One region of the Weizmannia sp. FSL K6-0777 genome, then DNA from elsewhere that is predicted to be linked to it. Evidence: riboswitches for the same ligand, from Rfam matches in the RefSeq annotation. Region 1 holds a riboswitch; each other region holds the start of a gene.

Region 1 (11,004 bases):
CGGCAAAAACTATGTGGACTACGCTTTTTACGGCGGATTAGTCCCAGGTAATCTCGATCAGTTAAAAGAACTTTCCGATTGCGGTGTTGTTGCTTATAAATGTTTTATGGCCAGCTGCGGAACCGATTTGCCGGGAGACTTTAAAAATGTAGATGATTACACGCTTTATGCGGGGATGAAAAAATTAGCCGAGCTGGGACATATTTTATTGATTCATGCAGAGAATGCCGCCATTACCGATGGGTTAGCAGAGGAGATGATTAAACAAGGGAAAACAAGCCCGGCTGATTATGTTGCAACACGGCCGGTATTTACTGAAGTGGATGCCATCAAGCGGGCGCTGTATTTTGCGAAACAAACCGGGTGCAAACTGCATTTTGTCCATGTCAGCAGTGCGGAAGGAGTGGAAGAAATTACGAAAGCGCGGAACGAAGGACAGGATGTCACGCTTGAGTCGTGCCCACATTATTTTACAATCACAACAGCCCAATTTGCGGAAATCGGCCCGCTTGCAAAATGTTCCCCGCCTTTACGCAGCGAAGCGGAGCAGGAAAAACTTTGGGAAGGATTGAAACAAGGAAAAATCGATATGCTGACATCCGACCATTCCCCTTGCCCGCCTGTAATGAAGGACAGCGAAACCGGAAATATTTTTGAGGTATGGGGCGGCATAACCGGGTGCCAGAATAATGTCGATTTGATGTTCGATGAGGCTGTCAAAAAGCGCAATATTCCCATTACGCAATTTACGCGCATGATTGCAACCAACCCTGCCGAACGTTTTGGCTTAAAATCGAAAGGGGAAATTGCGCTCGCAAAAGATGCGGATCTCCTCTTTCTCGATCCCGACCGGCCATACACGGTAAGTGCGGAAGACCTCTATTACCGCCATAAGCACAGCCCGTATATCGGCAGAAAAATTGATTGCCGGGTTACGAAAACTTTTGTAAGAGGACAGCTCGTATTTGATCTGGATGGCGGTGGTATCAAGGGTGAGCCGGTTGGCAAATGGATCCGGCCAGCGAAGGTTTCAGACTATGCCGGAGTGCCGTCATAATGCCAACAGCATCAGGCTCTGCTTTCAAGAGCCTGATTTTGCTGGCATAAATTTTGGCCGGTTATCAATAGCTGGCATCCTGTATGCGTCGTGGCAATGCCCTCAATCCTCCGTGGCTTCGTTCAAATGTAAATGTAAGAGGAAGCTCGTATTCAATCTGGATAGCGGCTGTATACAGGCGAGCCGGTTGGCAAATGGATCCGGCCAGCGAAGGTTTCAGACTATGCCGGAGTGCCGTCATAATGCCAACAGCATCAGGCTCTGCTTTCAAGAGCCTGATTTTGCTGGCATAAATTTTGGCCGGTTATCAATAGCTGGCATCCTGTATGCGCCGTGGCAATGCCTTCATTCCTCCCCGGTGTTTCGCTCAAAACTTACGGTTGCTTACGGTATGATTGATCATTCTGTCCCACCCTTTATTTTTTTGTAAAACTTTTATCAAAACATAGCCAAAAATGGCCCCTGCAAAAGAGCTTAAAAAGAAGGCAGGGATAAATCCGAAAAGCGTTGACGCTTGGCCGAGTAAGAAAACAGCAATGGGATAACATGCCAAGGCACCGAGAATGCCTGTCCCCATGACCTCCCCAACAAAGGCAAAAATGAGCTTATTCGTCTTCGCGTACAGATAAGCTGCCAAAAACGCGCCGATCATGCTTCCCGGAAAGGCAAAAATACTCCCCGTCCCAAGCAAGTTACGTAAAAGCGAGGATATAAAAGCTTGCGCAACCGCATAACCGGGGCCGAGCAAAACAGCCGAGAGTATGTTGGCAAAATGCTGTACCGGAAAAATTTTTGCAAAACCAACCGGGATATAAATCAAACTGCTGGATGCAGTTGTGATAGCTGCAATAACTGCAGTTGCTGTTATTTTTTGTGTTTTTCTCATTAGAACCAACCTTCCCTCCTTTTTAGTTGCGAATGAAAATCAGACCGGCCAGTCTTGTTTTTTATCGTTCATATCCCAAAATAAATACTCATACTTTGAGGCTATTTGAAAATGGCGTTCTAAGACTGCCAGTTCCGTTTCTGATTTTCCGCTTGCCAGTTGGTCCATTAAGTCAATTAACCACTGCGTTCCGGAGCCGAACGTTTCTGAAGAATAGGTTTCGATCCATTTCTTGTAAGGATTGGCCTCCAATGTGTCTCGATGATTTACTTTTAGCAGTTTCCCAATTTCCCAATAATCCCAGGCACACGGCAACAAGCAGGCAACAAGTTCAGCCAAGCTTCCATTGGCGGCCACTTGCAGCATGTAACTCGTGTAAGCAAGGTTGACCGGCGTTGGTTGGGTTGCTTCTAAATCCGTCCGAGTAACGCCAAACTCGGCAGCGTATTGGCGGTGCAGTTCCATCTCAAAATGCAACGATTCATGGAGCACCGCAGCAAATCTCGTCATCATGTCAAGGTTACCCGCTTTCACAACACCCATGGCAAACAGTTTTGCGTACTCAACTAAATATACGTAATCCTGCTTTAAATAATAGATAAATTTATCTCTTTCTAAAGTTCCGTTCCCCAGTCCTACGACAAAAGGATGGTTATGGTTTTTCTCCCAAATCGGTTGGACATTTTGATAAAGTCTTTCTGTAAAAGATCGTTTCAACAATGATTCCTCCTTGTTTACCGGAAAGCCGAATGCGGTTTGCAGGCTGGTTTCACCCTTTGCCCCGAGCAATGGCAGGAGGAGCATCCTCAAAATAAAAAAACCGCCCTCCATCGGAAAGCGGGTGTATCAATTACAAATCATCAGGTGTAATTTCATCACCTACTTCCCTTCGCTAGTACGAACTAGATCAGGTTCAAAGGGTACTTCTCAGCCAACCCGGCGCCCCTAGTAGATTATTATGAATATTCATTTACATTACTCTTACCATATCATAGTATCGTATTTTGTGCAACAGGAGATTTATTGTCCGTCTTTTAAGTTTTTGTAAAATATGGAAACAGAGCCAAAGAATGTTGACTCAAATGCTGCCCGTACCACGCTTCAGTTCCCGAGATACGGTATTTTTATTACAGCCAACCATATCAGTGATTACTTGCATGGATTTCCTTCTGCACGAAGGGTGGCAATCTTCACCATAGATAAACCCCCGTATTGATTGCGTTTTTATCGCAAACGGTTTATCATGTTTTTTTTCATTTATTTAGCTTGTTGCATTTGATTATCCAACTAGCCTTTTGTAATTTTATCAAAAAAGCCTATATAATCTACTATTGCATTTTCAAAATAATCACCTAAATAAATATCGAAATGTCCACAGTCATACTCTTTTATCGTTGCTTTCTTGGAGCGTTTTGCACACTTTATGGTTGCCCAAGCAGGTGCTAATGTATCTTTCCGACAAACCGCATAAAATATCGGTATTTCTATATTTTTAGTATATCTACTAGGAGAATATTTAAAAAATTCCAAAACCGTTCTTGCAGGGGCTTTATTCACAAACTTTAAATTTTCAGGCATCAACTTAAAAACCTCTTTGTAATCAGGAACAGCCATCATCGCTACTTTCCCAGGCGCATCCACCAATTTAATCATGACCGGATGATACCCGGTAATAGAAGATAAAACGTCGGCTATGGCAAAGGGTAATATTTTTAGGGCAGATAGTGGTGAGACCGTTTTCATTGTAGCTAAATTGTTTGTATAGGGACACTGTGCCACGGTTGCAAGAATATCTACTCGATGAGCTGATAGGGTTATAACGTGTCCCCCACTAAACGAACTTCCAAACAGTAGTATTTTACTATCATCAATCCTATCATTCTTTTTGATGAAATCAATGGCAGAGTTCCAATCTGCAAGTTGTTCTTTTACATTTATCCGTTGTCTTTTATTTCCGTCACTTGCTCCATGGTTACGATAATCAAATAAAAAGCAGGCATACCCGGCAGCAGCAAACCTTTCAGCATATGCGTCCAACCGCATTTCACGCACTCCACCCAAGCCATGAGCCATTACAATGACCGGGCACCTTTTATCTACATTGGGTAAATATAGCCACGCGCTGCATCTTGTTCCATTTGAATAAAAGTCAATATCTTCTCGTCGAAATTGATTGTTCATTTTTCTCCCTTCTCCCGCTTCAGGCGAGTACAAAACATTGCACGAAATAGAATTGACATATACGTATAAAAATGGCTCCACAGTGAACTACTTCCACTTCGACGGGTCACTCGAAGTAGGGGCTTCTCGACTTATCGTTACTTTTACGAGCTAACGAAAGCTGACCAAGTGAACTCTCTTGTTCCAAGCGTTTATGTTTCATACTAACCCCAATAAGCGTATGCCTTCTTGTTTGATATTGATTACGAATTATCGACACGGTCTGCTCTATAACCCCACGAAGAACAACGATAGATAGAGGCGGTTCCTCAAAATAAAAAAACCGCCCTAATCGGAAAGCGGGTGTATAAATTACAAATCATCAGGTGTCATTTCATCACCTACTTTCCTTCGCTCGAACATACTAGATCAGGTTAGAAAGGTACTTCTCTCAGCCAACTCGGTGTATCTAACAGATTTTTGTGAATATTCATTTTCATTGACCTTACCTTATCATAGTCCAATATTTTGTGCAAGAAGATTTATTATCCGTCTTTTAAGTTTTTAAATATGGAAACAAAGCTTAAGGAATGTTGACTCGAATGCTGCCCAAGCAGGAAGAATATACTTGCATTTTTCTGTTTCTCAATAACTCTTTTAAATGTTGTGGGGGGGGCTTAATGTTGGTTTGGTTATGATCAGACTACAATTTCATCTTTCCCAAAACAAAATGACCCCACCTGGTCCGCTTTCATGGAAGAGGCGTGGGGGGTTCTGTTATTTTAATTTTAATGGCTCCTGATATGATGATCCATAACTCATTTTATTTTATCAGCTCCATCTTGATTAAAATATTGTCTTCTATTACCTTTTTAATATCAGGACTGCTCCGGGAACATCACAGAAGGCTTTTTCCCATAAACAAGGACGAATGAGTTGGAAACCTTGATTTTTCATCATTCGTGCCCATTTATTCCTGACTTAAGTTGCAAACCGTGGAGAAATTTGCAGAACGGAGGGCAAAAATGAGGATTGTGATCGCTGGCGGGACCGGATTTATCGGGCGGAAATTAACGGATATGCTTCTTCGCGAAGGGCATGAAGGCTTCTTCGCGAAGGGCATGAAGTGGTCATTTTAACAAGGAAAGACAAGCAGCCGGCAAATCGTGTGCAGTATGTAAAATGGCTGGTGGAAGATGCTTCTCCCGAAAATGAAATAGGGAATGCGGATGTATTCATCAACTTGGCCGGCGTGTCCATAAACGATGGAAGATGGAGTGCCAAACACCAAAAACAAATTTATGAAAGCCGGATGTGCGCAACAGATGAAATGTTGCGCATCCTGTCTGCCATGCCGCGCAAACCGGCAGTGCTGGTCAATGCAAGTGCAATCGGCATCTATCCGCCATCACGCAATGCTGTGTATACTGAAAAATCATTGCAAAGGGCAAATGATTTTCTTGGCAGGACGGTATCGGATTGGGAAGCCAAGGCGAAGCAAGCAGAAAAACATGCCATCCGTACTGTCTTATTGAGATTCGGCGTTGTGCTTGGAAAGGAAAACGGAGCACTGCCCCTTATGGTATTGCCGTATAAATGGTTTGCTGGCGGCACAGTCGGTTCCGGCAATCAATGGGTCTCGTGGGTGCATATAACAGACGTAGTAAGATCGATCTTATTTGCTATTAAAAATGAGAACATCCGCGGCCCGGTCAATGTCACTGCCCCTTCGCCTATAACGATGAAGGCATTTGGCAAAACCATTGGTGCTGTTTTACACCGGCCGCATTGGCTTCCCGTACCTTCTTTTGTCTTGAAACTGGCACTCGGGCAAAAAAGCAGCCTTGTGCTTGAAGGCCAGCATGTACGCCCGGAAGTCCTCATGCAGGCAGGATTTGAATTCATGTTCCCGACGCTCCGGCAAGCTTTGGAAGATTTGCTTACAAATCCATAAGGGCAAAAAAGTACAGGCAACGAACGCCACGGCAGAAGGGCCCCTCTTCACACGCGCATAAAAATAAAGGTCTCCCAACAGCCGTCTTCCGCTGTTGGGAGACCTGGTTTCATCCTGATGGTAGGTCCCTGGTCTTTGTATTTCATTTCAACAGATACTAGAGGTACATGGCTATCCATTTGAAATCTGATACGCTTCTTTGCACCCCCAGCCTGAAAAATACATCATTCGCGATTTTGATTTTCTGCACGCGCTTTTACTAGACTTTCCAACCTTCATTACCGTTTTCAATGTCATCAATGGCTGGCATTTCCATTCAGACACCACGTCCGGAAAATGCGCATGAACTTCAACCCATTTCATACATATGCCCCGCGTTTTATTTTTATCCATCATGTACACAAACAAATACTGTTTGGTTATCTGCCGTTCCATTTTTTACAAAAAACCTTAGCCGCCAATGGCCTTGTTGTAAGTCAGATCGAAATCAAAATTTCCTTTTACGCCGTTGATCTTACAGTTTGTTTTACGATGCTGCCAAACGTCAGCCTGCATGCCGAGCGTTGCGTTATAACGTGAAATCCATAATAGATTCCCCTTGGGCAGTTTCGATGCATTTAAACGATTCTTGTAAAAATCGTAGTACGTATAGATCCCAGTATGTTGGAATCCTTTGCTTTTCAACTCGGTGATAAAGGCATCCACATAGCGGGTTAAAGTATCTTTGTTTTTCGATAGATTCTCGTATTCGACATCCACAAAAACATAGCCAATCTGTTGTTTCACAGGACTTAGCCTCTGCGCAAAATGGTCTGCCTCCTGTTTCGCGGCCGTTATGGAAGTGGCGTCAAACATGTGATAAACATGAACTTTTAAACCGGCTTTGGCTGCCGCTTTAACATCCTGGACAAAATAATCCTTGGTGCCCGTTTTTGGCAAATCGGTTCCCTCACTTGCTTTTATAATCGCATAGCTGAAACCCGCCGCTTTCACTTTTTTGAAATCAATCCCGTTTGTCCCGGATGGTTGCAAATATGATAAATCTATTCCCCGTTTGGCGTAGCGGACAATATGGGTATCGTAAGTTTGGGCATATCCGTAATAGCCGTCTGCATAACCAATGGTCAGCCAGTGGCCCTGTTTCGCATAAACGGTAACCGGCGTTGCGAGATAAAGCGTATTTTTCAATGTTTTTCCCGTACGAATGTCGTGCAAATACACTGTATCAGCAGCATAGCCGGTATACCACGCCTTTGGTCTGCCGTTTGCCACATATTTTTTATACGCATAGGCCGTTTTATTTTGAAATTGAACGCGGTAATAGCTGCCCGACGAACCGGTGACAAATACCGGTGCATTGCCGGGCAAAGTGCCAACTTTTTTGCCGGCGCTTGATGCTTTCGAAACAAGGTTCACCGATCTGGTTGCATGTTTGACAGTAATGGAAGATGCATGCACCTTGATGAACAAACCATTTGAAAAAGTGGGGAATACAAAAGCGAAAGCCATTACAAAAGAGATCACGCACTTAAATCCAAATTTGACCATCTTGTCCCCCTATGAATATATGAGATTACCTTATTCTAACATTTAATATAAGGGCTGTCATCGCCAGAATGATGCTCAAGTGCTGTGAGATATCAGGACGTCCTATAGCAGAATCTGGGTCAGCCATGAGACGACCCTTGCATTTTTTAAAACGATGCTCAATCAATAGCGTTTGCTTCGACATTGACGGGCACTGATTCTGGCCCGGCCTAAAATAGTAGTACCGGCCACTTTCCCTAATTTGCCGCGTTTCGGCACTGTCCAGGAAATGGCCGAAAATGGTTAAAAATACTTCAATTTCAGGACTTATATATCATTTTTTCAGGTGCTCTATAGCTATCCTTTGAGGACGCCTCACAAACACATAAATATTGTTCAGGATTTAGTAAATAAAATTGAACATCCCCCTTTTGATACATTTCCAGACCTTTTAATTTTATGCCTGAAAAAATTGGGGAAAGTAGGCGGTTGGTCTTACCCGATGCCCTGCAGACGGGTCAATCAGCTAAATAGTTGCCTTCCATATTGTCCACCGGTCTTTTTCAACGATGTTATTTTCCTTTGTCACCTTTTTCTGGACATAATCGGTCAGCAAACTTAGTTCTTTATCATCCAGTTCATACAAAATGCTTCTTCCTGTTCTTTCACTTATGTCTTTTAATAATTGCGCTTTATTTTCGTGCACCTTTCTTGTTTCCCATAATTTAACTTCTTCAATTTTTTTGAACCCTGCTTCTTGCAAAGCCTCGATGACCGTTTGGCTGCTATGCCTGCGTTTTATTTCCTCATCAATTAATTTTGGAAATAACTCAAATAAATACCCTCTGATGTTTGTGTTATCTCCTTCTAATAAGCAATCATCGGGTGTGCGATCTTGAATAATAAAAACCCCGCCATCCTTTAACAGTCTGTGTGCTTCTTTAAAACAAGCATGCAAATCCCAAAGATGGTGTATTAACGCTCTTTCAATCACCAATTGAAAGCTTTGACTTTCTAAGCCTGTATCATAAGCGTTTCCGAGTTGAAAGGAGATATTTTTATAGTCTTTACAATTTTCCTTCGCTCCTTCAAGAATCGGTTCCGAAAAATCGATGCCTATAACAGTTTGAACGCCCATATCTGCCAGGGCTTTCGAATAAATCCCTCCTCCGCACCCGATATCTAAAGCGTTTGATATATGCTCGACAGTTAGCAGACTTTTCATCATGTCAATCCAGGAACGATCCGCAACACGGGTTGTATAAGTCAATCGATTTTGCTTACTGTGAAAATCAATTCCCATTTCTTATCCCTCATCTCTATTGAAAAATCATATTACTCTAAAAACTGAACTTAGTTTTTTACATTAAGACCAAGTCATCCATTTTACATCCTAATTGCTTTTGCAACCGGTAACAAAATAGCAATGTTTCGCTCATTCTCTCCAGCTTTATTTTATTATACCTTATTGGAAAGAAAAATTCGGAAAATTTTATTACAAATCATAAATATTCATTATAGTCCCGGTAATAAGCCGGCTATTGGAGATTTTTGATTTTGAATAAAAAATCGCCCTGATTTTGGAAAGGTGATTTTCACAAAATCAGGGCTTTTTATCGTTGCTGTTTACACATCTAAAACCAAATGCGCCACACATTCCACATGCACCGTATGCGGGAACAAGTCCACCGGCTGGACGGCAGTCAGTTTGTAGCCAAACGGTTCGAGTTCTTTTATATCCGTTGCAAATGTGTCCGGGTTGCAGGAGACATAGACAATGCGCGCAGGTTTGGCCCGGCCGATTTTGCGCATGACTTTGCCGCCGGCGCCGGAACGCGGGGGATCGAGGAGCAGCAGTTCCGGGTTGCCGAAGCTTTCCAGCACTTCATCAATCCCTTTGCGTGCGTCTTTGGCAAGGAAATATGTGTTTGAAATGCCATTGTCTTTTGCATTCCGTTTGGCAGATTCAATCGAGGTTTCGACGATTTCAATGCCGGCAAGTTCCCCGACACGGTCCGCAAACGGCAGAGAAAATGTGCCGACGCCGCAGAACAGGTCAATCATTTTTTCTGTTTTCTCCGGCCGGCCCATTTCAAGCGCAAGATCGACGAGTTTCTGTGCCTGTACCGGGTTGGTTTGGAAAAATGTATCGAACCATATCCGGTAACGGTAACCGCCCATTTCATCGTAAATAAAATCACGTCCGGAGAGGACATGTGTTTTTTCCGCCTGTGTCCGGTCTGCCCAATCGGTATTTTCGAGCCAGAGCAGGCTTTTTACTTGCGGGAATTTGCCGGTGATCCGTTCTGCCAAATCGCGGGCCGCTTCAGCCAGTTCTCCGTCCGGCGCTTTTGTTGCAAACAGGGCGAGCATCATTTCCCCTGTTGTAAAGGACTGGCGCACCATTAAGTGGCGTAAGAGGCCTTCGTGCGCATCTTTGTCATAGCCTTTTAAGCCATGTCCTTTTACCCATGCGGCCACTTCCATCGCGCCACCCACCATTTCTTTTCCGGCAATCAGGCAGGTTTCAAGCGGAATCACTTTCCGGAAATTCCCTTGCTCATGCAGGCCGAGCGATCCGTCCGGGGCAAATGTAAATTCCATTTTATTGCGGTAGTGCCAGGGATTGTCCATGCCGATCGTATCACGGACAAGCGCCGGGTCAAAGCCTTGTGCGGCAATGGCTTCTTTTACATGGGCAGTTTTTTGCTTTAACTGGCCCTCGTATGCCCAGTGCTGCCAGACACAGCCACCGCACCGGTCAAAGTGCGGGCACATTGGCGCCACCCTTTCCGGATGGGCTTCGAGAATTTCTTCCGGCAGTGCCTTTCTTCTTCTTTTTTCCGGCTGGTCCACGGTGACGCGCACTTTCTCCCCCGGAAGCGTACGCGGAATGGTCAGTTTTAATCTTTTCGCGTTGCCAAGTTCATTTTCACGCCAGACAACCGCCTGCCCGGAACCTTTTGCATCCAGGCCGCGGATTTCCGTTATCAATGATTCCCCTTGTAAAATGGCCAATCCAATCTCTCCTTCCAATGAAAAACGAATATCTCAACACATTTGATGTGTAAAGTTCTTATATTCAAAAAACGGGGCGTTTCACTGCCTTGTAATAGTATAATGGAAAAAAAGCGGTTTGCAAATGTGCATTGCGCACCGGCACCACCCCGTAAGCAAAAACAAGGCCCGTGTTCTCGGCTTATCCACGGGCCTTGTTTTGCTTTCTCATTTCCAGTATTCTCGGCAGTTTGATTGCCAGATGTTCACGGCATTTTCGCTGTTTTTCATATATATAATCTGTTGCTTTTTCAATGGAAACGAGCTTATTGATTTCATCTTCCTCTATATCGAGATCAAATTCATCCGATAACTCCACAGCCAGCTCTGATAGATCAATCCAGTCCGCACCGAGATCATCGA
Region 2 (11,004 bases), 740 kb from region 1:
TGTGAGAATGCTGTTTGAAACCGTTCAGCTGTGTACCCAGCACCTCCATCACTGTTTGTAATGACATGCGCTTTTTCGAGGGAATAGGTGTTGGCAGCTGTGGCTTGGACTTCATCCCAAAATGTCTGAATGTCTTCCGTCGTCATGATGACTGTGGGCTGACGCAGGGAGACCCTTTTACCATTGGTTTCCCATCCCTCATAGAGAATGGCGTGGTGGACTTCCATACTCTGTTTCTTTTTTAGTCCCCGAACGAATACACCATCTGCTTCAGAAAACAGGTAGTCTACCTTCTTCCCCTCAGGCAGGGAAACAGCTATTTCTAGCTCTTCTACAAGTGCCTTATCGGCTTCCGCCTGAGTTTTCCCTACGTGTTTTACCATGTTCCCTACAGTTGTGTGACTAAGACTCACTGCTGTCCACTCTTTTAAAATATCAGCTACTTCCCGATAGGTGTTCTCACTTGCCAACTCTGCCACCTTTAATTCCACTAACGGGCTGTATCGTTGGTGTGGTACCAGCCCTAACCATTCATCCAGAGGATAATGGGAATTTCCTCTCTTGTCATGCATTAATGAGCGTTTAAAGGTCACACTTCCAAATAGAAACTGAATGTTTCTGTTATCACTCCGGCAGTACACCCAGCCCTCCTCTAACTTCTCCTGTTTAATTGTTTTATCTAACTCTTCAAATATTTCCCCAACCCATTGTGTAAAAGCCTTCTGCATCAGAAGTTTAAGCTGTTCTTCAAATTCGATAAGACTCTTTGTATCCTTTAATAATCCAGCAATTATTGATATAATATCCATGGGAAGACCTCTCTCTCTAGATGTTCATCTTGAAGTGTACAATTAGATGATAGAGCGTCTTCCCATTTTTTTCCACTCATTTGCCCCTTCGAGTAAAATTTTACACATACGGAGGGGGAGTATGCCCGGGCAGCATGAAAATGGAAAAATTTTTACGCGCATATAAAACGGGGCTGCCCGGATGGACAGTCCTCAGTTACGCTGTTAGTGAATGTCTTTCTTCTTAAATCTGCCGCCGCGCACTTCTGATATGTTTCCAACCGCGATAAAGGCGCTTTCGTCAAATTCTTCTACAATCGATTTCAATTTTGCTTCCTCAAGGCGGGTGATGACGCAGAAAATGACTTTTTTATTGTCTCCGGTATAAGCGCCTTCCCCGTTTAGATAGGTTACCCCGCGGCCGAGGCGGGCCATGATCGCATCACCGATGTCATACATCTCGTCGCTGATGATCCATACCGATTTGGATTCATCCAGCCCCTGTACAACCACGTCGATTGCTTTTGTGGCGATAAAATAGGTAATGACCGAATACATAGCATATTTCCAGCTGAACACAAAGCCGGCACAGGTAAAAATGAAGAGATTGAGGCCGAGTATGATTTCACCGACAGAGAAAGGAAGCTTTTTGTTTAATAGAATGGCAAGCGCTTCTGTTCCGTCAAGGCAGCCACCCCAGCGGATGACAAGGCCGACGCCGATGCCAAGGATAATACCGCCAAAAACCGTACACAGCAGCAAATCATCCGTAAACACTTTTACAGGGGTCAGCAGGATGGTTGTCACCGACATGATGGAGATGCCGTAAAGGGTGGTCAAGGCAAAAGTTTTCCCGATTTGCTTGTACCCGATATAAAAGAATGGGAGATTTAAGATGAAAATAACTGGCCCCAGTTTCCAGCCGGCAAGGTGGGAAAGGATAATCGAGATGCCGGTGATGCCGCCGTCCAGAATCTGGTTCGGGACAAGGAACAGCTCGAGGGCAACCCCCATAATCATCGCGCCGAGGCTGACAAAGATAAAACGCTGGCCAAGTACCGCCCACTTATTTTTCTTCTGCCTGAATTGGGCATATGTTTTTGCCGTTTCTTCCATATTTTATCCCCTTTCCAAATGTTTTTGTGAAAAAATGTACATTTTACGCATACATAAGCCGTTCCTTTAAGAGCGGCGTTTTCCAAAGCCAAGGATTTTTCCCTGAACCGGAGAACGAAAAAATATTTACAATGAAGGACGCTCCCGATCAAACAGATGAGAAAAAGCGGGCTTTTAACACAGAGGAGAAAATCGGTATAAATATCTATAATATAATTATATTATAAGAAAGTTAAAAAGTGAATGAATATGCATTTCCATGTTGTTTAAATTTTTCCCGGCCGTTTTGAATCATGGGGAAGGGCGCGCTTTTAGGGGCCCAAATTGCCCGTATTGACCGCGGAAATGTTTATAAAAAAAGCCCGGCTCGGCCGGGCTTTTCAAATATCCAATCTATTCTTTTTCCAAGGCGGCTTTTAAAGCATCTGCCAGGCTGTTGCCGAAACTTTCCTCTTTCTTTGTGTATTTTTGCAGCAATTTCTTTTCTTCATGTTTTGACAAAGTTTTTTTCTTTTCGTCTGCTTTTTGGACAATATTGCAGTGGCGGCACTGGAAATAGACGCCGGATTTGCCGTGATGGATCTCCATCTTTTTATGGCAGGTCGGGCAGCGCCTATTTGATAGTTTCGGGCTTTTCCGCTTTGTAAACCGGCATTCCCGGTTTGAACAGACAAGCTTTTTCCCGTCTTTGCCGTTTACTTCTTTCATAAGGGAACCGCATTCCGGGCATTTTGTTCCCGTTAAATTGTGGGCGCGGTATTTTTTGTCACTCGTCCGGATTTCACGGACGAGGCGTACGGTTTCCCGGCGGATGGTTTCCAAAAACTGCTTCGGGTTGCCTTTTCCGCGGGCAATTGCTTCAAGCTGTTCTTCCCATTTGGCGGTGAGTTCCGGCGATTTTAGCTCGTCATTGACAAGGTCGATCAGCTGCTTGCCTTTCGGGGTCGGCACAAGGCGGCCGGACTCACGGCTGATCGTTTCGGAGGAGACGAGCCGTTCAATGATATCGGCGCGTGTTGCCGGCGTCCCGAGTCCGTATTTTTCCATTCTCGAAAGAATATCCGCTTCGGAATACCGTTTCGGTGCTTCGGTTAAATGCTGGCTGAGCCGGATTTGTTCCAGCTTAAATTTTTTTCCTTCTTTGATCGAAAGCAGCGCCGTATTTTCCCGCTCCTGTTCATGGTGCAAAACAGCGGTAAAACCGGCATTTTTCACGGCCATTGTCCGCCCGGTCATGGTTTTTCCGCCTGCTTGAAGTTTAAATTGGACGGTTTCATATTCATAAACCGGATAGAATAGCGCAAGGAACCGTTTTACAATCAGATCATAGATTTTCCGTTCATCGGCAGACAAATCTGATAAGGCCGGGCGTTCATCTGTTGGAATAATCGCATGGTGGTCCGTCACCTTCGCATCATTGATGACACGTTTGGCCAGTATTTTACCTTTCCGGGAAAGGATCGGCTGAACTTCTTCTTTGTACGCATCTTTCACCGCAAGCAGCCGGTCGTACATCGTATTTTCCATATCTTTCGTCAAATATTTCGAATCGGTGCGCGGGTAGGTAACGAGTTTATGCTGTTCATATAAGTTTTGCAGCACGTTCAATGTTTTTTTTGCTGTAAAACCAAAACGGTGGTTGGCATCGCGTTGCAGTTCCGTCAAATCGTAAGGGAGCGGCTGCTGCTCTTGCTTCTGTTTGCGGATCACCTCTGTCACGACGGCAGTCTGCCCGGATAAAGCCGCATGTATGGCATTTGCTTTTTGCTCGTCAAATATCCGTTTTTCGCCATGCTGGTCATACGATACTTCGAGTTTTCCGGCGAGCGCTTCAATGGTCCAGTATTTTTTCGGCACAAAAGACTGGATTTCCCGTTCGCGCTCGAGCACCATCGCCAATGTCGGCGTCTGCACGCGCCCGGCGGAGAGCGGATCGTTGTATTTCACGGTTAAAGCACGGGAGACGTTCAATCCGATCAGCCAGTCTGCTTCGCTGCGGCAAACGGCGGAGTGGTACAGATTGTCATACTGCTTTGCCGGTTTTAACTGTTTGAATCCGTCTTTAATCGCTTTATCGGTCTGGGAAGAAATCCATAACCGTTTCACCGGTTTTTTCCAGCGCATTTTTTCCAGAATCCAGCGTGCGACAAGTTCGCCTTCGCGCCCGGCATCGGTTGCGATAATGCAGTCTTTGATGTCGCTTCTTTTGCCAAGCTGTTCGATCGCTTTATATTGCGGATAGGTCTGCCGGATTGTTTTAATTTCCATTTTATCCGGAAGAATCGGCAGGTCTTCCATACGCCATTCTTTATATTTCGGATGATAATCTTCCGGCATTTTCAGTTCGATCAAATGGCCGAGCGCCCATGTCACGATATAGCGCGGCCCCTCAATATAACGTTTTTTATTTTCCGTGCAGCCGAGGACGCGCGCAAGTTCGCGCCCGACGCTCGGCTTTTCGGCGAGTACAAGCGATTTCATTGCATAACACCTTTCTTTTATTCCTGTCTGAACAAGTATAACGCATCAAACAGGATTGATAAATCATTTCGTTTCTTCTGTTTTCACAGTGAAAATTTTGAAATACAAACGGGCTTTTGGTAAAATTGTGGTTTGTAAGAGACAGTGTAACCTGAAAGCCTGCATTATATCTTGCAAATATAATTGGATAGGTGGTTATCAATAATGGAACAAACAAAGCCGTACAGAGTCTTATTGTATTACAAGTATGTTGAAATTGAAAATCCGGAAGCCTTTGCAGCCGAACATTTGCAGTTTTGCAAAGAGACCGGTTTAAAGGGGCGTATCCTCGTTGCCAAAGAAGGGATCAACGGCACCGTTTCCGGAACGGTTGAACAAACAACCAAATATAAAGAAAAGATGCACGCCGATCCCCGGTTCCGGGACATGGTCTTTAAAGAAGATGAAGCAGATGGCCATGCGTTTAAAAAAATGCACGTCCGCCCGCGTAAGGAACTGGTTACGCTGCGGCTTGAAAAAGATATCAATCCGAATGAAAAAACGGGAAAATATTTATCCCCGAAAGAATTTCGCGAGGCGCTGCTGGCTGAAGATACCGTTGTACTGGATGCGCGCAATGATTATGAGTATGATCTCGGCCATTTCCGCGGAGCATTGCGCCCGGATATCCGCGCTTTCCGCGAACTGCCGGGATGGGTGCGCGAACATAAAGATCAATTAAAAGGCAAAAGAATTGTGACGTATTGCACAGGCGGCATCCGCTGTGAAAAATTTTCGGGCTGGCTTTTGGAAGAAGGGTTTGAAGATGTCGGCCAACTGCACGGCGGGATTGTAACATACGGAAAGGATCCGGAAGTGCAGGGCGAGCTGTGGGACGGCAAACTGTATGTATTCGACGAACGGATTTCCGTTCCGGTCAATCGAAAAGAACATGTCGTTGTCGGCCGGGATTATTTTACGGGGGAACCGTGCGAACGTTATGTCAACTGCGCCAACCCGGCCTGCAACAAGCAAATTTTATGCTCGGAAGAAAATGAACATAAATATATGCGGAGCTGCTCGCATGAATGCCGTACCGTACCAAATAACTTATATGTAAAAGAACACGGCCTTACACCGGAAGAAGTGGCTGAACGGCTGCGCCGGATCGAAGAAGAAGACGCGGCGTTAAACCGGTAACCGGTGCGGCTTTTAACCTTACGATCCGAAAAGCGGATGGTGAAAAAGGGCATGGAAACCGTGCTCGCTCCCTGCCGGAACGATTCCTTGCTTCGGAAACGGCATTTTCTTGAAAGAAACAAGGCCTAAAGAGCGGAATGTGAAAAAGAGAAGAAAAACCGGGAACTGCTGCAAACATCCCAGCTCGGGGGCAGGGTTAACAAGCGGTGCGTTCCGGAACAGAGAAAGGATTTGGTGCAACTGGGCCAAATCCTTTTTATCTGCCTGTTTTTTGTGTAAAATGGGGAAAAATGGGCATCTTTGCCGCTTCATACGCGGTATGGCAGAGGATGAAAATCAGCGGGCAATATTTTCAGGATAGAAAGAAAGGCGGGATTTGGATGTGCGGGAGGTACACGTTAACGGCATCTGTAAATGAATTGGAAGAAAGGTTCCATGCCAAAGCTTCTTTTTCAAGCAGTGAATATGCCAAAAGTTATAATGTCGCGCCTTCGCAAATGGTGGCTGCCGTGATCAGCGCCCATGGGCAGTACAGACTCGGTTTTTTAAAATGGGGCTTGATTCCTTCCTGGGCAAAAGATCCGAAAATCGGGCATAAGATGATCAATGCCAGAAGCGAAACCGTATTTCAGAAACCGGGTTTCCGGGAGGCAGTGAAAAGGCGGCGCTGCCTCATTCCGGCCGATTCTTTTTTTGAGTGGAACCGAAAAGACGGCACCCGGGCGCCGATGCGGATCAGGCTTAAGAACAGGGGCATTTTTGCGATGGCCGGGCTTTGGGAAAAATGGATGGACCAGGAAGGGAATCCGGTCTTTACTTGCACGATTTTAACGACAAAGGCGAACAGGATGATGGCAAAAATTCACGACCGGATGCCGGTGATTTTACGCAGGGAAGATGAAGAAAAATGGCTGGACACATCGGTCACTGAGGCGGGCCGGCTGTTGCCACTCCTTTCGCAGTATGATGCAGACCTAATGGAAATGTATGCCGTATCTGAACGCGTCAATTCGCCGAAAAACAATTTTCCGGAGCTGTTATTGCCAAAAGATTAAATTTTTTGTTGAAATGTTGTGGCAAAAAGTTTATCATAAAGGTGACAATTTCATGAACGTAACCACAGGGGGAGCGTTAAGCTGAGAGTGAACGCCATGTTCTGACCCTTTGAACCTGTCCGGTTAATGCCGGCGTAGGGATGTGGAATTTCTTTTGTCCTCCCATGGTTCGTTATGTTCATGCATACCAAAAGGGGGATTTTTTTATGGGCAAATTAAGTTTACAGGCTATGATTGAAGCGGCTATTTTTGCGGCGTTCGCGCTCGTGTTGGACTTATTGCCGTCCATTAAGGTGACGTCCGCGATTTCTCTGTCGTTTGCCATGCTGCCGATTTTTGTGGTCGCTTTTCGCTGGGGATTTAAAGCAAGTGTTGCTTCCGGATTTATTTGGAGCCTGCTGCAGATCGTCACCGGTGATGCTAATGATATTCTTAACCCGCTTCAGGGCATCATGGAATATCCGGTCGCTTTTTCGTTCATCGGGTTTGCCGGGCTTTTCCGGCCGCTTGTCGAAAGAAGCTGTCGTCACTATAAAAAGGGCACGATGACTTTTTGGATATGCCTTTCCGTTCTTACCGGAAGTTTTGCCCGCTATTTCTGGCATTTCGTAGCCGGCGTGATTTTTTGGGGTTCCTATGCGCCTAAAGGACAGTCGGCGTTTCTCTATTCTCTCATCATGAATGGCGGCACGATGATTGGGAATGCGATTTTATGCGCAGCTGTTGCGGCGATTCTCTTGAATGCCGCCCCGCAGCTGCTGACAAAATACCGCAATCCGCACAGGCATGCGGCATAAAAGCAACTTGAAAACGGCAAGGCCAACTGCGCCTTGCCGTTTTCGCTGAAGGAAAGAGGCTTCATGGTAACAGGCGCCTTGTAAAGCCGGCAGTCCGGTTTTTACTGCTTTTTCGGTTGATGATAGGAGGCTACGGGTAATGCTTTCGAGAAACGGGAAAAGATAAATAGAAGGAAAATGAAAGAAAGGGGATTTTATGGACAAAGACATTCATCACCCGTTTGGCCACCGGGTCATCCCGATGGCTTCGATTGAAAGCGGAACAGGCAGAGAATTGCTGCCGGATCTCTATTGCCTTACCATCCAAATTGTCAATGTGTGCCTGATCGGCAGGGCCGGAACCGATGCATTTGTTCTCGTGGATGCCGGCATGCCGGGTTCTGCCGAAGCGATATTTTCAGCCGTGCGGGCACGCTTCGGGGAAAAGGCAAAACCAAAAGCGGTTTTACTGACGCACGGCCATTTTGACCATGTCGGAGCGATTGCGCCATTATTGGAAAAGTGGGACGTGCCGGTTTTTGCACATCGATTGGAGTTGCCCTATTTAACCGGGCGTGAAACGTATCCGGATCCCGATCCGTCCGTTGAAGGCGGCCTGCTGGCGAAGATTTCCATGATTTATCCGAATGAACCGGTTGATCTTGGCCATGCTGTCCAGCCCCTTCCCGAAGACGGGACGGTCCCATTTTTGCCGGGCTGGAAATGGATCCATACGCCCGGCCATTCGAGAGGGCATGTGTCGTTCTTCAGGGAAGCAGACAGCGTGTTGATCACGGGGGACGCATTTATCACCGTCAGGCAGGATGAATTTTGGAAAGTGCTGGTGCAAAGGCAGGAAGTAAACGGGCCGCCGCGCTATTTTACAAATGACTGGAAAGCGGCCAAACGCTCAGTTGAAAAATTAGCTGCCTTAAAGCCGGAAACTGCTGTTTGCGGCCACGGGATCCCGATGTCTGGCTCCGGCTTGCGGAAAGGGCTTGAGGCCCTTGTATCCGGATTTGATGAAATCGCGCTCCCGGATCACGGGAAATACGTAGATGGCACACAATAGGCGGTTTGTTCATTGCTTCCTTCCCCGCAAAGGTTTACAATAATTTGTAAATGGATGGATATAAAGGGGCGAGAAAATTGGAAGTCAAAGATTTTATGATCCGGGATGTTATTACGGTAAAAAAAGAGACAACGATCCGGGAACTGTTAAAGGTGCTTGCCCACCACCGGATCGGCGGCGTACCGGTCGTGGACGCGGAAGGAAAGCTGCTCGGTATGATCAGCGACGGGGATGTCATCCGCTTTTTGCAGCCAAAGGCACGGACCGTTTACGATTTTTATATTACGATCGTGGTAAATGAGCAGGAAGACTTTAATGAAAAATTGGTGCACAGCCTGGACTTCCCGGTGGAAAAGATTATGAAACGGCGGGAACTGTATACGGTAAGGCCTGAAGACGATTTTGAAAATGCGCTCAGGATTCTGGCAAAACACCATTTTAAAAAGCTTCCGGTCGTCAATCAGGCAGGGCGTGTTGTCGGCGTCATCTCAAGAGGCGATATCATGCGCCAGATTACGGATAAATTGCTCAACAGCTAAATCGCAATGTTTAGACCGGCCTCCCCGGGGAAGACTATACATAACAGTCTTTCGGGGAGGTCAAATCATGAACGGAACTTCAATGCCGCAATCTCCTGAACCGTTGTGGCGCAAAACGGTCACGATGCCGCAATTTCCATCGTTAACGCAGGATATGGAAGCCGATGTGGCCGTTGTGGGTGCCGGAATGGCCGGGATTGTAACTACCTATTTGCTGGCAAACGAAGGGTATAAAACGATCCTGTTTGATGCCGGATCCATTGCAAATGGCACAAGCGGGCATACGACGGCAAAAATCACCGCACAGCACGGGCTCATTTATGATGAATTGATCCAGCATATAGGAAAAGAAAAAGCATCCCTTTATTACAAAGCAAACGAAACAGCTGCATCGTTCATTGAACAAACGATCCTGAAGCACGGGATCCGCTGTGATTTTTCGCGGCAGGATGCCTTTCTCTATACCAATTCCGATGCATATATTGAAAAACTGGAAAAAGAAATGCAGGCGTATGAAACCCTCGGCATCCCGGGAGAATGGATCGGTTCGCTGCCGGACGGGATTCCCGGGAAAAAAGCGGTGAAAATGGCCGGGCAGGCACAGTTCCATCCGCTTTCGTACTTAAAAGCACTGATTGAATATTTAATGGACAAAAATGTCCCGATTTTTGAACAAACCACTGCGAAAGATATCGATTTTGGCAGCCCATTAAAAATCAAAACGGAAAAAGGGCATACCATGACGTGCAAATACATTTGCATCTGTACACACTATCCTTTTTACAATGCGAAAGGCTTGTATTTCTCAAGAATGTATCCGGAACGTTCGTACTTGCTTGCCGTGAAACCTGTAAAACCTTTTCCGGGCGGCATGTACATTAATGCGGAGCAGCCGTCGCGTTCATTCCGGGAAGCGGAAGGAGCCGGGGAAAAACTGCTTTTGGTCGGCGGAGAGAACCATAAAACCGGCCACGGGGAACCGGAGATCCGCCACTATGAAGCATTGCAGAAGTTTGCAGAAGAAACATTCGGAATCGGGGCATTCTGCTGCCGATGGTCAGCCCAGGATATGACCACATTGGATAAAATCCCTTATATCGGCCCCATTACCAAAAATGAAGAAAGGGTCATGGTCGCAACCGGATTCCGCAAATGGGGGATGACCGGCACCCATCTCGCCGCCATGCTGATGCGGGACCGGATTATGCAAAAAGAAAATCCTTATGCCGGTATCTTTTCCCCGCAGCGTTTTGAAGCGGATCCGATGGTCAAAAAATTTATCTCGGCAAATGTCGATGTTGCCGGGCAGCTCGTCAAAGGAAAACTTGACATGCGGAATCAATCTTTAGATGCGTTAAAAAATGACGAAGGGGCCGTTGTCCGTATCAATGGAAAGCGGGCAGGCGCCTACAAAGACCAGGACGGGAACATCTATCTGCTTGATACGACGTGTACCCATATGGGCTGTGAAGTGAAATGGAACTCGGGAGACCGCACATGGGACTGCCCGTGCCACGGTTCGCGGTTTGCTTGTACAGGTGAAGTGATAGAAGGGCCGGCGAAAGAACCGCTGAAAAAAATCGGGCACCAGGACTAAAGTGCTGCAAACACCGTCACAATTCGACGGTGTTTTTCTGCTTCTATGCGCGAATTTGTGACTTTATGCCTATGTTACAAATTTTTCACTGGATTACAAAGAGGCGTTTTTGTGTAACCAAATCAACATTTTGCCGTTATCCGCCTGTTAAATCCGTGTGTTAGGATTTACGGTGTTGGCACAAAAGCCGGCAAAAAGAGGAGGTTACATTTTATGAAAAAAGCAGTATCAGCACTTGCAGCTGCGGTGACCATCACAAGCGTAATGGCTGTCAATGCACAAGCCGCAGCGCCGGATACTTATACCGTAAAACCGGGGGATACACTTTGGGGGATCTCTCAAAAATACAATACATCTATTAAAACAATAAAACAAAATAACCAACTTTCCACCGAAATGAT
Region 3 (11,004 bases), 840 kb from region 1:
CTATGCAGGTGCATTTATCCGATAAGATTTAAACGAAAAGAACAGGAGAGGCAGTTCAATATGAAACAAAAAATCTTTCTGACAGCACCTTTTAAAAAAGTGATGGATCTCCAAACATTATAATTGTAAGTCTCTCTGTTTCCAAATTTCAGATAAAAACAAATGTCAGCAAGAGCTACATAAAACCGTCCAGAAAAGATATACCGTCATTCTTTTGGTCGTAAAAATGTAATTACCAAACCAATTGTTTTAACAATATATTTCGTTATCAAAAAATGTGAAAGGTCGTTTTCAAATGGAATCGAATGAGAAATTAAAAGTCCAATACTCATTAGAAGTAGTGCCAAAAAAGGAACAGCAAATTGCTTCGTTGCAGATTGCACTGTTATGGATCGGAGCAGGATTAGGACTGGCTGCTATTTTTTCAGGAAATACACTGGCAGGTCTTGGTTTGAAGAATGGATTACTGACGATTATCGTTGGCATGCTTGTCGGGTCAGTTCCTATGTATTTCATGTCCCGCATTGGAACAAGAGAGGGAGTATCAGGTATGATTGCTACCCGTGCTTCATTTGGGATTAGAGGTTCTTTTTTTCCGAGCTTGTGCAATGCACTGCAGTTAATTGGCTGGACAGCTGTGATGATTCTGATGGCAGCTGAAGCCTGTGTATCTTTAAAATTTGCAGGAGTTCTTGGGAACCGGGATTTTTGGATTATCTTGATTGGTTTGATCACAACGGTTAACGCGCTTTTGAAACACAATCATTTAAAATGGTTTCAGATATTTACAGTTGGTGCAACATTGATTTTATCCATCATCATGACCTATGCTGTTTTGTCAACAGTAAATGTTGCAGACTTAATGGACAAGAAACCTAAAGGTCATCTTACTTTCTCTCTCGGATTAGATTATGTGATCGGCATGTGCCTTTCCTGGGTTCCTTTGGTTGCAGACTATTCCCGGTATGCAAGGAATATTAACGGGGCCGCACACGCTACATATTGGGGTTATGCTCTATCCAGCATCTGGATGTACTTTGTTGGCTTGCTTTGTACCATTGCTACTGGCCTTTGGAATGCAAGCCCAATTCCAATCATGGGTGCACTGGGCTTGGGTATCCCAGGTCTGCTTATTATTTTTTTCTCCACTGTAACGACAGCTTTTCTAGATGTTTTTTCAGCAGGTGTTTCTGCAAGCAATTTATTTCCAAAGTTTTCGGAGAGGCGGCTTGTATTCATTGCAGGAGTGTCAGGCACACTGATTTCGCTGGTGTTTCCAATTGATAAATATCAAAGCTTTTTATTAATCCTTGGTGCTGTCTTTATTCCCATTGAAAGCATCGTATTGGTTGATTATTTTTTGATCCGTAAACACCTGAAGCCAGCAGACTTGACTAAACCAGAAGGATCGTACTGGTACCGGGGCGGTGTTAATCTGGTAGCTTTCGTCGCTTTTGTGGTTGGTTTTGCTCTCTATGAAGTCAGCTATTTTCAAGCTTGGCCAATTGGTTCGTCATTTATTAGTCTGATTATTACGGCAGTCCTTTATTATTTCCTTATGAGACTTCTTCATAGGGATCAATTTTCAAAGGTTAGAAGCAGTGGCATATACAAGAATCATGCAGCAGGCTGATAAGTTATTTTCAAAAACATTATAACAAATGGATGGGATCCAATCTGTCAAATGCAGAAAAAAAATAATACTATGATCATTTTAGAAGAGGTGTATATTAGATGAGACCACAGGTATTAACAATTGCAGGAACTGACAGCGGTGGCGGTGCAGGTATTCAGGCCGACCTGAAAACTTTTGAAGAGAGGGGTGTCTACGGCATGTCTGTAATCGTTGCCGTGACAGCGCAAAATACAAAAGGAGTTCAGGGAATTTTTCCAATGCCGGTTGACAGCATTGTCCGTCAAATGGAATCCATTGCGGACGACTTTTCAATTGCAGCTTTAAAAACGGGTATGCTGTTTGATGCAGAACGCATAGAAGCTGTTGTTGACGGAATTAAACGATTTAAATGGAGGCCGCTGGTTGTGGATCCGGTCATGATTGCAAAAGGTGGGACACATCTCGTTGCTCCTGAAGCAATTGCGACGATTAAAAAGAAATTGGTTCCGGTTGCTGATGTCATTACACCGAATACACCGGAGGGGGAAGTTCTGTCAGAAATGACGATACGTACTGATCAGGACCGGGAGCACGCAGCACGACTGATTCTCAAAAGAGGGGCAGGTGCTGTGCTGTTAAAGGGCGGACATGATCTGGTTACATCAGAAACTGTTCGTGATTGTCTGGTGACGAGGGAGCAGACAATATGGCTCGAATCTAAACGCATTGATACCGTTCACACTCATGGAACTGGTTGTACATTGTCTTCATTGATTACAGCTGAGTTGGCGAAGGGCCATCCCTTAGAAGACAGCGTAAAAACAGCTAAAAAATTATTGACAAGAGCAATCTCTGAGAGCCCGGGAATTGGGCATGGCCATGGACCAATTGCCCATTGGGTATTAAGAGATGAAGATGGAGAAAGATAACAAAGCTAAATTCACATAATATAACCCCTGCCGGTGATTTTCATTAAGCTTTACAAAGCATAATAGAAAAGCTATAATTGAAAAAAGTAAATCTTTCAAACTACTAGGGGTGCCCGGATTTGGCGGGCTGAGAGAAAAACCGGCGTTTTTCAACCCTTTGGACCTGATCCGGATCATACCGGCGTAGGAAAGTAGGAATTTGTAAAAAATTTCTTGCTGATGAAGTCAGGTCTTTTCGGGCCTGGCTTTTTTGCATGGGAAGGGGTGGGACAAATGAAACTGGATGAGCAGGTGGTCGTCATCACAGGCGGAAGCAGGGGGTTAGGCAAAGCAGTTGTAAAAGCTTTTGCAAGAGAAGGGGCGGGCGTTGTCATCAACTATTTTGAGAGTGAGGGGAAGGCAAAGGATCTTCAGAATATTTTAGGAGAAAAAGCGGTTGCCCTGAAGGCGGATGTAAGGGATCCGGCGCAGGTAAGAAAGATGTTCCGGCAGGCCGAAGCTTATTTTTCCAGGCCTGTCACGACAATTGTAAATAATGCCCTCGTGCATTTCCGCTTTGATCCGGAATCCCGGCACGATGCTTCCCGAATTTCGTGGGAGGAATACAGCTTGCAGATGGAAGGTGCGGTTCGCGGCGCATTAAATACCATACAGGCCGGCCTTGCGGAAATGAAACGGCTGCATTTCGGCAGGGTGATCAATATTGGCACAAACCTGTTTCAAAATCCGGTTGTCGCCTACCATGATTACAATACGAGCAAGGCAGCGCTCCTCGGCTTCACCCGGAGCATGGCGAAAGATCTGGGGCAATATGGCATTACCGTTAATATGGTATCCGGCGGCCTTCTGAAAACGACGGATGCAAGTGCAGCCACATCTGAAGCGGTTTTTCAATTGATTCAGGAAACTACTCCGCTGCAAAAGGTGACAGAACCGGAAGACGTTGCGGATGCCGTGTTGTTTTTTGCATCGCCATGGGCGAGGGCGGTAACCGGACAAAATCTCGTCGTTGACGGCGGACTTGTAATGGATTAGGAGGGAATGGAAATGGAAAAGGAAAAACCAATTGAACTGCTTGAAAAAATCAGGGAAGCCAATCCGCTTATCCATAATATCACGAATATTGTGGTGGCTAATTTTACAGCAAACGGGCTGTTGGCACTTGGCGCATCTCCGGTAATGGCCGATGCGGTGGAAGAAGTTGCCGATATGGCGAAAGCGGCAAATGCGGTCGTGTTAAATATCGGCACTTTAAATGAAAAAGCCGTCGAAGCAATGATATTGGCGGGAAAGTCTGCAAATGAAAATGGCGTTCCGGTCGTCCTTGATCCGGTAGCTGCCGGTTCAACCCGTTACCGGACAGAAACGGCAAAAAAATTGCTGAAAGAAATCCGCTTCACATCCATCAGGGGAAATGCCGGAGAAATCGCCAATCTGATCGGAATAGATGCCAAAGTTAAAGGCGTCGATGCAGGAGATACCGGCCTGGATACGGGCGAACTCGCTTTAAAAGCGGCAAAAACGCTTCATACTACGGTCGTGGTAAGTGGCAAGACGGATGCGGTGTCAAACGGTACAAACCTTTATCTCGTACATAACGGCCACCCGCTTTTAACAAAAGTCACCGGGACAGGCTGCCTTTTGTCCGCGGTTTGCGGCGCCTTTCTCGCTGTTGAGAAAGATCCGGTTCAGGCATCCGTTTCGGCGCTTGCGATTTACGGCGCTGCTGCGGAAATCGCAAGGGAAAAAACAGGCGGGGATTTGCCGGGCAGTTTTCAAATGGCGTTTTTAGACCAGTTGGCAGAAATAGGGCCTGAAGAAATCCAAAAATATGCCTCTTTTGAAAAGAAAGAAGGGTGAACATCATGAAAAAAGCACTCACGATTGCCGGTTCTGATTCCGGGGGCGGTGCCGGCATCCAGGCGGACTTGAAAACATTTCAGGAATTAGAAGTATACGGCATGTCCGTAATTACCGCGGTGACGGCGCAAAATACACGCGGGGTCCAGGGGGTATTTCCGCTTGGTCCCGAAGCAGTCTCCCGCCAATTGGCGTCCATTGCCGAAGATATGGGGACGGATGCACTAAAAACCGGCATGTTGTTTGATTCCGGCATCATCGAAGTGGTCGCGGAAAAAATCAAAGCCTACCGCTGGGAAAAACTCGTTGTGGACCCGGTGATTATTGCAAAGGGCGGAGAAACCCTTTTGCAAAAGGAAGCGGTTAAAGCCTTAAAAAGCCAGCTGCTTCCGCTCGCCTTCATTGTGACGCCGAATCTTCCGGAAGCGGAGGAACTGGCAGGAATGCCCATCCGAAATACTGATGATATGAAGGAAGCGGCACGCATCATTGCGGATTGCGGTCCTCGGTATTGTCTCGTTAAAGGCGGACATCATGAGTCTTCCCCGGTTTCGAGCGACTTGCTTTTTGACGGGGCGAACTTTTACGAATATACAGCGAAAAGATACGTAACAAAAAATACGCACGGCACCGGCTGTACGTTTTCTTCAGCGATTACGGCAGAATTGGCAAAAGGCGCGGATATATTTGCTGCTGTGTCGACAGCAAAAGCATTCATTTCCGCGGCGATCGAAGACGGCATTCAAATTGGACACGGGCACGGGCCGACGAACCATTGGGCGTACCAAAAAAGGAGAATGAAAAACCGATGACAGGCGAACATTTGCGTGACGCATTGAAACTGTATTTTATTATGGGCAGCCCGAACTGCACGCTGCCGCCGGAACAAGTGCTGGAAAACGCCATCAGAGGCGGCGTCACCCTTTTTCAATACCGCGAAAAAGGAAAAGGTGCACGAAAAGGCGAAGAAAAGAAAGTGCTTGGTGAAAAATTGAAGTGGATATGCCAAAAAAACGGGATTCCTTTTCTTGTAAATGATGATATTGCACTTGCGTTGGAACTGAATGCTGATGGTGTGCATGTCGGGCAGGAAGATGAACCGCTGGCATCCGTACGAGAAAAGTTGGGGGATAAGATCATCGGCGTCTCGGCCTATACGTTGGAGGAAGCCAGGCAGGCAGCAAATGGAGGCGCGGATTATCTTGGCGTCGGCCCAATTTTTCCGACGAAATCGAAAGAAGATGCGAAAGAAGCGAAAGGCACAGCCGTCATTCGCGAAATCCGCCAAAATGGCATCCGGATTCCCATTGTCGGAATTGGCGGCATAGGGGCGGGCAATGCAAAAAGCGTCATAGAAGCAGGGGCAGACGGCGTTTCCGTCATTTCTTCCATTGCAGGCGCGGAAGATGCGGAAGCGGCAGCTGACCTGTTGAAAAGGGAACTCACTTTATAATGAAGGCGTAAACCCCCCTGCGCCTTTTGACAGTTTAAAAATGGAATCAAGATAAGCCGGGTGTAGGAGCCTGGCTTTTTTGGTGCCAAGCAGGCTGAATGGCGGTGAATTTTTTGCGAGAATTTTTCAATATCTTGATTGATAAAACTTTTGTTCTTGTGATAAAATACAAACAAACATTCTGATAAAATAATGAAGCGATAAAAATTTTAGAAACCTTTCTGCAAAAGGATTGAAAACAGCGAATTCGGAAAGCTGAACGGGAGACCCGCGGGATTTTCTTAAAATGTTTTTCAAAATTTACGCAAAGGATGGTAAAATTTAGATAGCAATTTGGGGAAGGAGCGAACGTGATGGCGGACGGTGTTGTTGTTTCGGTAAATACAGGCAAACCAAAGGCGCTTACCTATAAACAGAAAGTGGTGCAGAGCGGCATTTTTAAAATACCGCAGGAGGGCCCGGTATATCTGGCAAAAGAAAATTTTGAAGGGGACAAGCAAGCGGACCTTGTTCATCATGGTGGAGCGGATAAAGCAGTCTGCGTGTATGTTGGTGATCATTTTCCGGTATGGGAGAAGAAATTTAACCGAACTTTTGAGCCGGGGGCATTTGGCGAAAATATTACGCTCTCGGGATGGTCGGAAGCAGATATCCATATCGGTGATGTTTTTCAAATGGGGGAAGCGATTGTGCAGGTATCACAGCCGCGGGAGCCTTGCTATAAAATTGCTGCGAAACACGGATTGGACAGTTTTCCTGCCGACATTGTGGAAACCGGTTGGTCCGGCTTCTATATGCGTGTGCTTGAAGAAGGCTTTGTCCGGAAAAATGACAGCTTTATCCTGCTTGAAAAAGGGGAAAAACAGCTTTCCATTCTGCATATCAATAAAATCAGATACCATGATAGAACAAATTTTGATGCGATAGAAGAAATTTTAAGTGTAAAGGCACTTGCCGGCGACTGGCAAAAAGCATTCCGAAAATTATGGATGAAAAAAGGGAATGGATAAAAGAAGCGGCAGCTGTGACAGCTTTCTCCAATGTAAACATACGAAGGAGTACTGCGGTTCCCTGAAAATGACCGGTACGTATGTAACTGAGGAAGTCAATGCCGTTCCGCCATCTTAACTCGCAGCATAGATCCCTGTTTCTTCATTATATTATAGAGCAGGGATCTAAAAAGAGATGGAAAACATTACCTTGCTCTATCTTATTGACTTAAGTTACGAATAAGTGATATGATATATGAGCTGGCCCGTTAGATGATTAAAAAACGGGTTTAAAAAAAGATGTTGACAGCGAATTGATATTTTGGTATAATAATTGAGTCGCTGTTAAGAACAGCAAAGATTGTTCCTTGAAAACTGGACAAAACGAAACGTCAAATTCTTTTTGAGCTTTTATCAAACATCTTTACTGAGAGTTTGATCCTGGCTCAGGACGAACGCTGGCGGCGTGCCTAATACATGCAAGTCGTGCGGACCTTTTAAAAGCTTGCTTTTAAAAGGTTAGCGGCGGACGGGTGAGTAACACGTGGGCAACCTGCCTGTAAGATCGGGATAACGCCGGGAAACCGGGGCTAATACCGGATAGTTTTTTCCTCCGCATGGAGGAAAAAGGAAAGACGGCTTTTGCTGTCACTTACAGATGGGCCCGCGGCGCATTAGCTAGTTGGTGGGGTAACGGCTCACCAAGGCAACGATGCGTAGCCGACCTGAGAGGGTGATCGGCCACATTGGGACTGAGACACGGCCCAAACTCCTACGGGAGGCAGCAGTAGGGAATCTTCCGCAATGGACGAAAGTCTGACGGAGCAACGCCGCGTGAGTGAAGAAGGCCTTCGGGTCGTAAAACTCTGTTGCCGGGGAAGAACAAGTGCCGTTCGAACAGGGCGGCGCCTTGACGGTACCCGGCCAGAAAGCCACGGCTAACTACGTGCCAGCAGCCGCGGTAATACGTAGGTGGCAAGCGTTGTCCGGAATTATTGGGCGTAAAGCGCGCGCAGGCGGCTTCTTAAGTCTGATGTGAAATCTTGCGGCTCAACCGCAAGCGGTCATTGGAAACTGGGAGGCTTGAGTGCAGAAGAGGAGAGTGGAATTCCACGTGTAGCGGTGAAATGCGTAGAGATGTGGAGGAACACCAGTGGCGAAGGCGGCTCTCTGGTCTGTAACTGACGCTGAGGCGCGAAAGCGTGGGGAGCAAACAGGATTAGATACCCTGGTAGTCCACGCCGTAAACGATGAGTGCTAAGTGTTAGAGGGTTTCCGCCCTTTAGTGCTGCAGCTAACGCATTAAGCACTCCGCCTGGGGAGTACGGCCGCAAGGCTGAAACTCAAAGGAATTGACGGGGGCCCGCACAAGCGGTGGAGCATGTGGTTTAATTCGAAGCAACGCGAAGAACCTTACCAGGTCTTGACATCCTCTGACCTCCCTGGAGACAGGGCCTTCCCCTTCGGGGGACAGAGTGACAGGTGGTGCATGGTTGTCGTCAGCTCGTGTCGTGAGATGTTGGGTTAAGTCCCGCAACGAGCGCAACCCTTGACCTTAGTTGCCAGCATTGAGTTGGGCACTCTAAGGTGACTGCCGGTGACAAACCGGAGGAAGGTGGGGATGACGTCAAATCATCATGCCCCTTATGACCTGGGCTACACACGTGCTACAATGGATGGTACAAAGGGCTGCGAGACCGCGAGGTTAAGCCAATCCCAGAAAACCATTCCCAGTTCGGATTGCAGGCTGCAACCCGCCTGCATGAAGCCGGAATCGCTAGTAATCGCGGATCAGCATGCCGCGGTGAATACGTTCCCGGGCCTTGTACACACCGCCCGTCACACCACGAGAGTTTGTAACACCCGAAGTCGGTGAGGTAACCTTTACGGAGCCAGCCGCCGAAGGTGGGACAGATGATTGGGGTGAAGTCGTAACAAGGTAGCCGTATCGGAAGGTGCGGCTGGATCACCTCCTTTCTAAGGAAATTAAGGAAAACTTCGTTTTCCACAATTAAGTTTGACGTTTCCGTTTTGTTCAGTTTTGAAGGTTCAATCCTTCAGTATGTGTTCTTTGAAAACCGGATAGGAGAAACAAACCAAGTAAACCGAGAATCGCTTATTTTTGGATTTAAACCTTTTTATGGTTAAGTTAGAAAGGGCGCACGGTGAATGCCTTGGCACTAGGAGCCGATGAAGGACGGTACAAACACCGATATGCTCCGGGGAGCTGTACGTAAGCTTTGATCCGGAGATTTCCGAATGGGGAAACCCCCTGTCTTTAATCGGACAGGATTCCTGCCTGAATCCATAGGGCAGGAAGGGCACACCCGGGGAACTGAAACATCTCAGTACCCGGAGGAAGAGAAAGCAATTGCGATTTCCCAAGTAGCGGCGAGCGAACAGGAAACAGCCCAAACCGGAAGGCTTGCCTTCCGGGGTTGTAGGACACTCATATGGGAGTTACAAAAGAACAGGTTAAGTGAAGCGGCCTGGAAAGGCCTGCCGGAGAAGGTAAAAGCCCTGTAACTGACACTTCGTTCTCTCCCGAGTGGATCCTGAGTACGGCGGGACACGAGGAATCCCGCCGGAATCCGGGAGGACCATCTCCCAAGGCTAAATACTCCCTAGTGACCGATAGTGAACCAGTACCGTGAGGGAAAGGTGAAAAGCACCCCGGGAGGGGAGTGAAAGAGATCCTGAAACCGTGTGCCTACAAGTAGTCAGAGCCCGTTAACGGGTGATGGCGTGCCTTTTGTAGAATGAACCGGCGAGTTACGGTCTCATGCAAGGTTAAGCTGAAGAAGCGGAGCCGCAGCGAAAGCGAGTCTGAACAGGGCGAAAGAGTATGAGGCCGCAGACCCGAAACCAGGTGATCTACCCATGTCCAGGGTGAAGGCAAGGTAACACTTGCTGGAGGCCCGAACCCACGCACGTTGAAAAGTGCGGGGATGAGGTGTGGGTAGCGGAGAAATTCCAATCGAACTTGGAGATAGCTGGTTCTCTCCGAAATAGCTTTAGGGCTAGCCTCAAGCGAAGAGTTTTGGAGGTAGAGCACTGTTTGGACGAGGGGCCCTCATCGGGTTACCGAATTCAGACAAACTCCGAATGCCAAAAACTTATGCTTGGGAGTCAGACTGTGAGTGATAAGATCCATGGTCGAAAGGGAAACAGCCCAGACCGCCAGCTAAGGTCCCAAAGTATACGTTAAGTGGAAAAGGATGTGGCGTTGCTTAGACAACCAGGATGTTGGCTTAGAAGCAGCCATCATTCAAAGAGTGCGTAATAGCTCACTGGTCGAGTGACGCTGCGCCGAAAATGTACCGGGGCTAAACGTATCACCGAAGCTGCGGATGGACACCATTTGGTGTCCGTGGTAGGAGAGCGTTCTAAGGGCGTTGAAGCCGGACCGGAAGGACCGGTGGAGCGCTTAGAAGTGAGAATGCCGGTATGAGTAGCGAAAGAAGGGTGAGAATCCCTTCCACCGAATGCCTAAGGTTTCCTGAGGAAGGCTCGTCCGCTCAGGGTTAGTCGGGGCCTAAGCCGAGGCCGAAAGGCGTAGGCGATGGACAACAGGTTGATATTCCTGTACCGCCTCTTCACCGTTTGAACGATGGGGGGACGCAGGAGGATAGGGCAAGCGCGACACTGGTTGATCGCGTCCAAGCAGTTAGGCCGGTGCGGAGGCAAATCCTTCGCGCCAAGGCGGAGCTGTGATGGCGAGGGAAATTTTAGTACCGAAGTTCCTGATTCCACACTGCCAAGAAAAGCCTCTAGTGAGGTGAAAGGCGCCCGTACCGCAAACCGACACAGGTAGGCGAGGAGAGAATCCTAAGGTGAGCGAGAGAACTCTCGTTAAGGAACTCGGCAAAATGACCCCGTAACTTCGGGAGAAGGGGTGCTTTTTGGGGTGTATGCCCCGGGAAGCCGCAGTGAATAGGCCCAGGCGACTGTTTAGCAAAAACACAGGTCTCTGCGAAGCCGCAAGGCGAAGTATAGGGGCTGACACCTGCCCGGTGCTGGAAGGTTAAGGAGAGGGGTTAGCCGTCAGGCGAAGCTCTGAACTGAAGCCCCAGTAAACGGCGGCCGTAACTATAACGGTCCTAAGGTAGCGAAATTCCTTGTCAGGTAAGTTCTGACCCGCACGAAAGGTGTAACGAT

Evidence for each region. Region 1 has a riboswitch for thiamine pyrophosphate ahead of tenA (thiaminase II). Riboswitches for the same ligand answer to the same signal wherever they lie in the genome.
Region 2: linked by a shared signal. The riboswitch ahead of thiT (energy-coupled thiamine transporter ThiT) and the one ahead of tenA (thiaminase II) in region 1 are both predicted to bind thiamine pyrophosphate.
Region 3: linked by a shared signal. The riboswitch ahead of NST70_RS07650 (3-oxoacyl-ACP reductase) and the one ahead of tenA (thiaminase II) in region 1 are both predicted to bind thiamine pyrophosphate.

What each region holds. Positions count from the first base shown of each region.
Region 1 is NZ_CP151971.1:794,574-805,577, reverse strand. Features, by position in the region: gene allB (allantoinase AllB) at 1-1,057, shown strand, start outside; gene thiW (energy coupling factor transporter S component ThiW) at 1,425-1,943, opposite strand; gene tenA (thiaminase II) at 1,983-2,774, opposite strand; TPP riboswitch at 2,811-2,900, opposite strand; gene NST70_RS03600 (alpha/beta hydrolase) at 3,231-4,124, opposite strand; partial or broken gene NST70_RS03595 (TIGR01777 family oxidoreductase) at 5,129-6,057, shown strand; gene NST70_RS03590 (GH25 family lysozyme) at 6,508-7,605, opposite strand; gene NST70_RS03585 (class I SAM-dependent methyltransferase) at 8,111-8,887, opposite strand; gene rlmD (23S rRNA (uracil(1939)-C(5))-methyltransferase RlmD) at 9,211-10,602, opposite strand; gene NST70_RS03575 (acyl carrier protein) at 10,784-11,004, opposite strand, start outside.
Region 2 is NZ_CP151971.1:1,537,081-1,548,084, forward strand. Features, by position in the region: gene NST70_RS07110 (ISLre2-like element ISBco6 family transposase) at 1-809, opposite strand, end outside; gene NST70_RS07115 (YitT family protein) at 1,014-1,904, opposite strand; gene NST70_RS07120 (DNA topoisomerase III) at 2,298-4,385, opposite strand; gene NST70_RS07125 (rhodanese-related sulfurtransferase) at 4,590-5,564, shown strand; gene NST70_RS07130 (SOS response-associated peptidase) at 5,945-6,619, shown strand; TPP riboswitch at 6,677-6,777, shown strand; gene thiT (energy-coupled thiamine transporter ThiT) at 6,826-7,416, shown strand; gene NST70_RS07140 (MBL fold metallo-hydrolase) at 7,613-8,467, shown strand; gene NST70_RS07145 (CBS domain-containing protein) at 8,545-9,006, shown strand; gene NST70_RS07150 (FAD-dependent oxidoreductase) at 9,074-10,603, shown strand; gene NST70_RS07155 (3D domain-containing protein) at 10,817-11,004, shown strand, end outside.
Region 3 is NZ_CP151971.1:1,639,118-1,650,121, forward strand. Features, by position in the region: gene NST70_RS07635 (NUDIX domain-containing protein) at 1-25, shown strand, start outside; gene cytX (putative hydroxymethylpyrimidine transporter CytX) at 296-1,633, shown strand; gene thiD (bifunctional hydroxymethylpyrimidine kinase/phosphomethylpyrimidine kinase) at 1,735-2,544, shown strand; TPP riboswitch at 2,640-2,751, shown strand; gene NST70_RS07650 (3-oxoacyl-ACP reductase) at 2,818-3,579, shown strand; gene thiM (hydroxyethylthiazole kinase) at 3,592-4,404, shown strand; gene thiD (bifunctional hydroxymethylpyrimidine kinase/phosphomethylpyrimidine kinase) at 4,410-5,216, shown strand; gene thiE (thiamine phosphate synthase) at 5,213-5,857, shown strand; gene NST70_RS07670 (MOSC domain-containing protein) at 6,211-6,867, shown strand; rRNA gene NST70_RS07675 (16S ribosomal RNA) at 7,270-8,823, shown strand; rRNA gene NST70_RS07680 (23S ribosomal RNA) at 8,989-11,004, shown strand, end outside.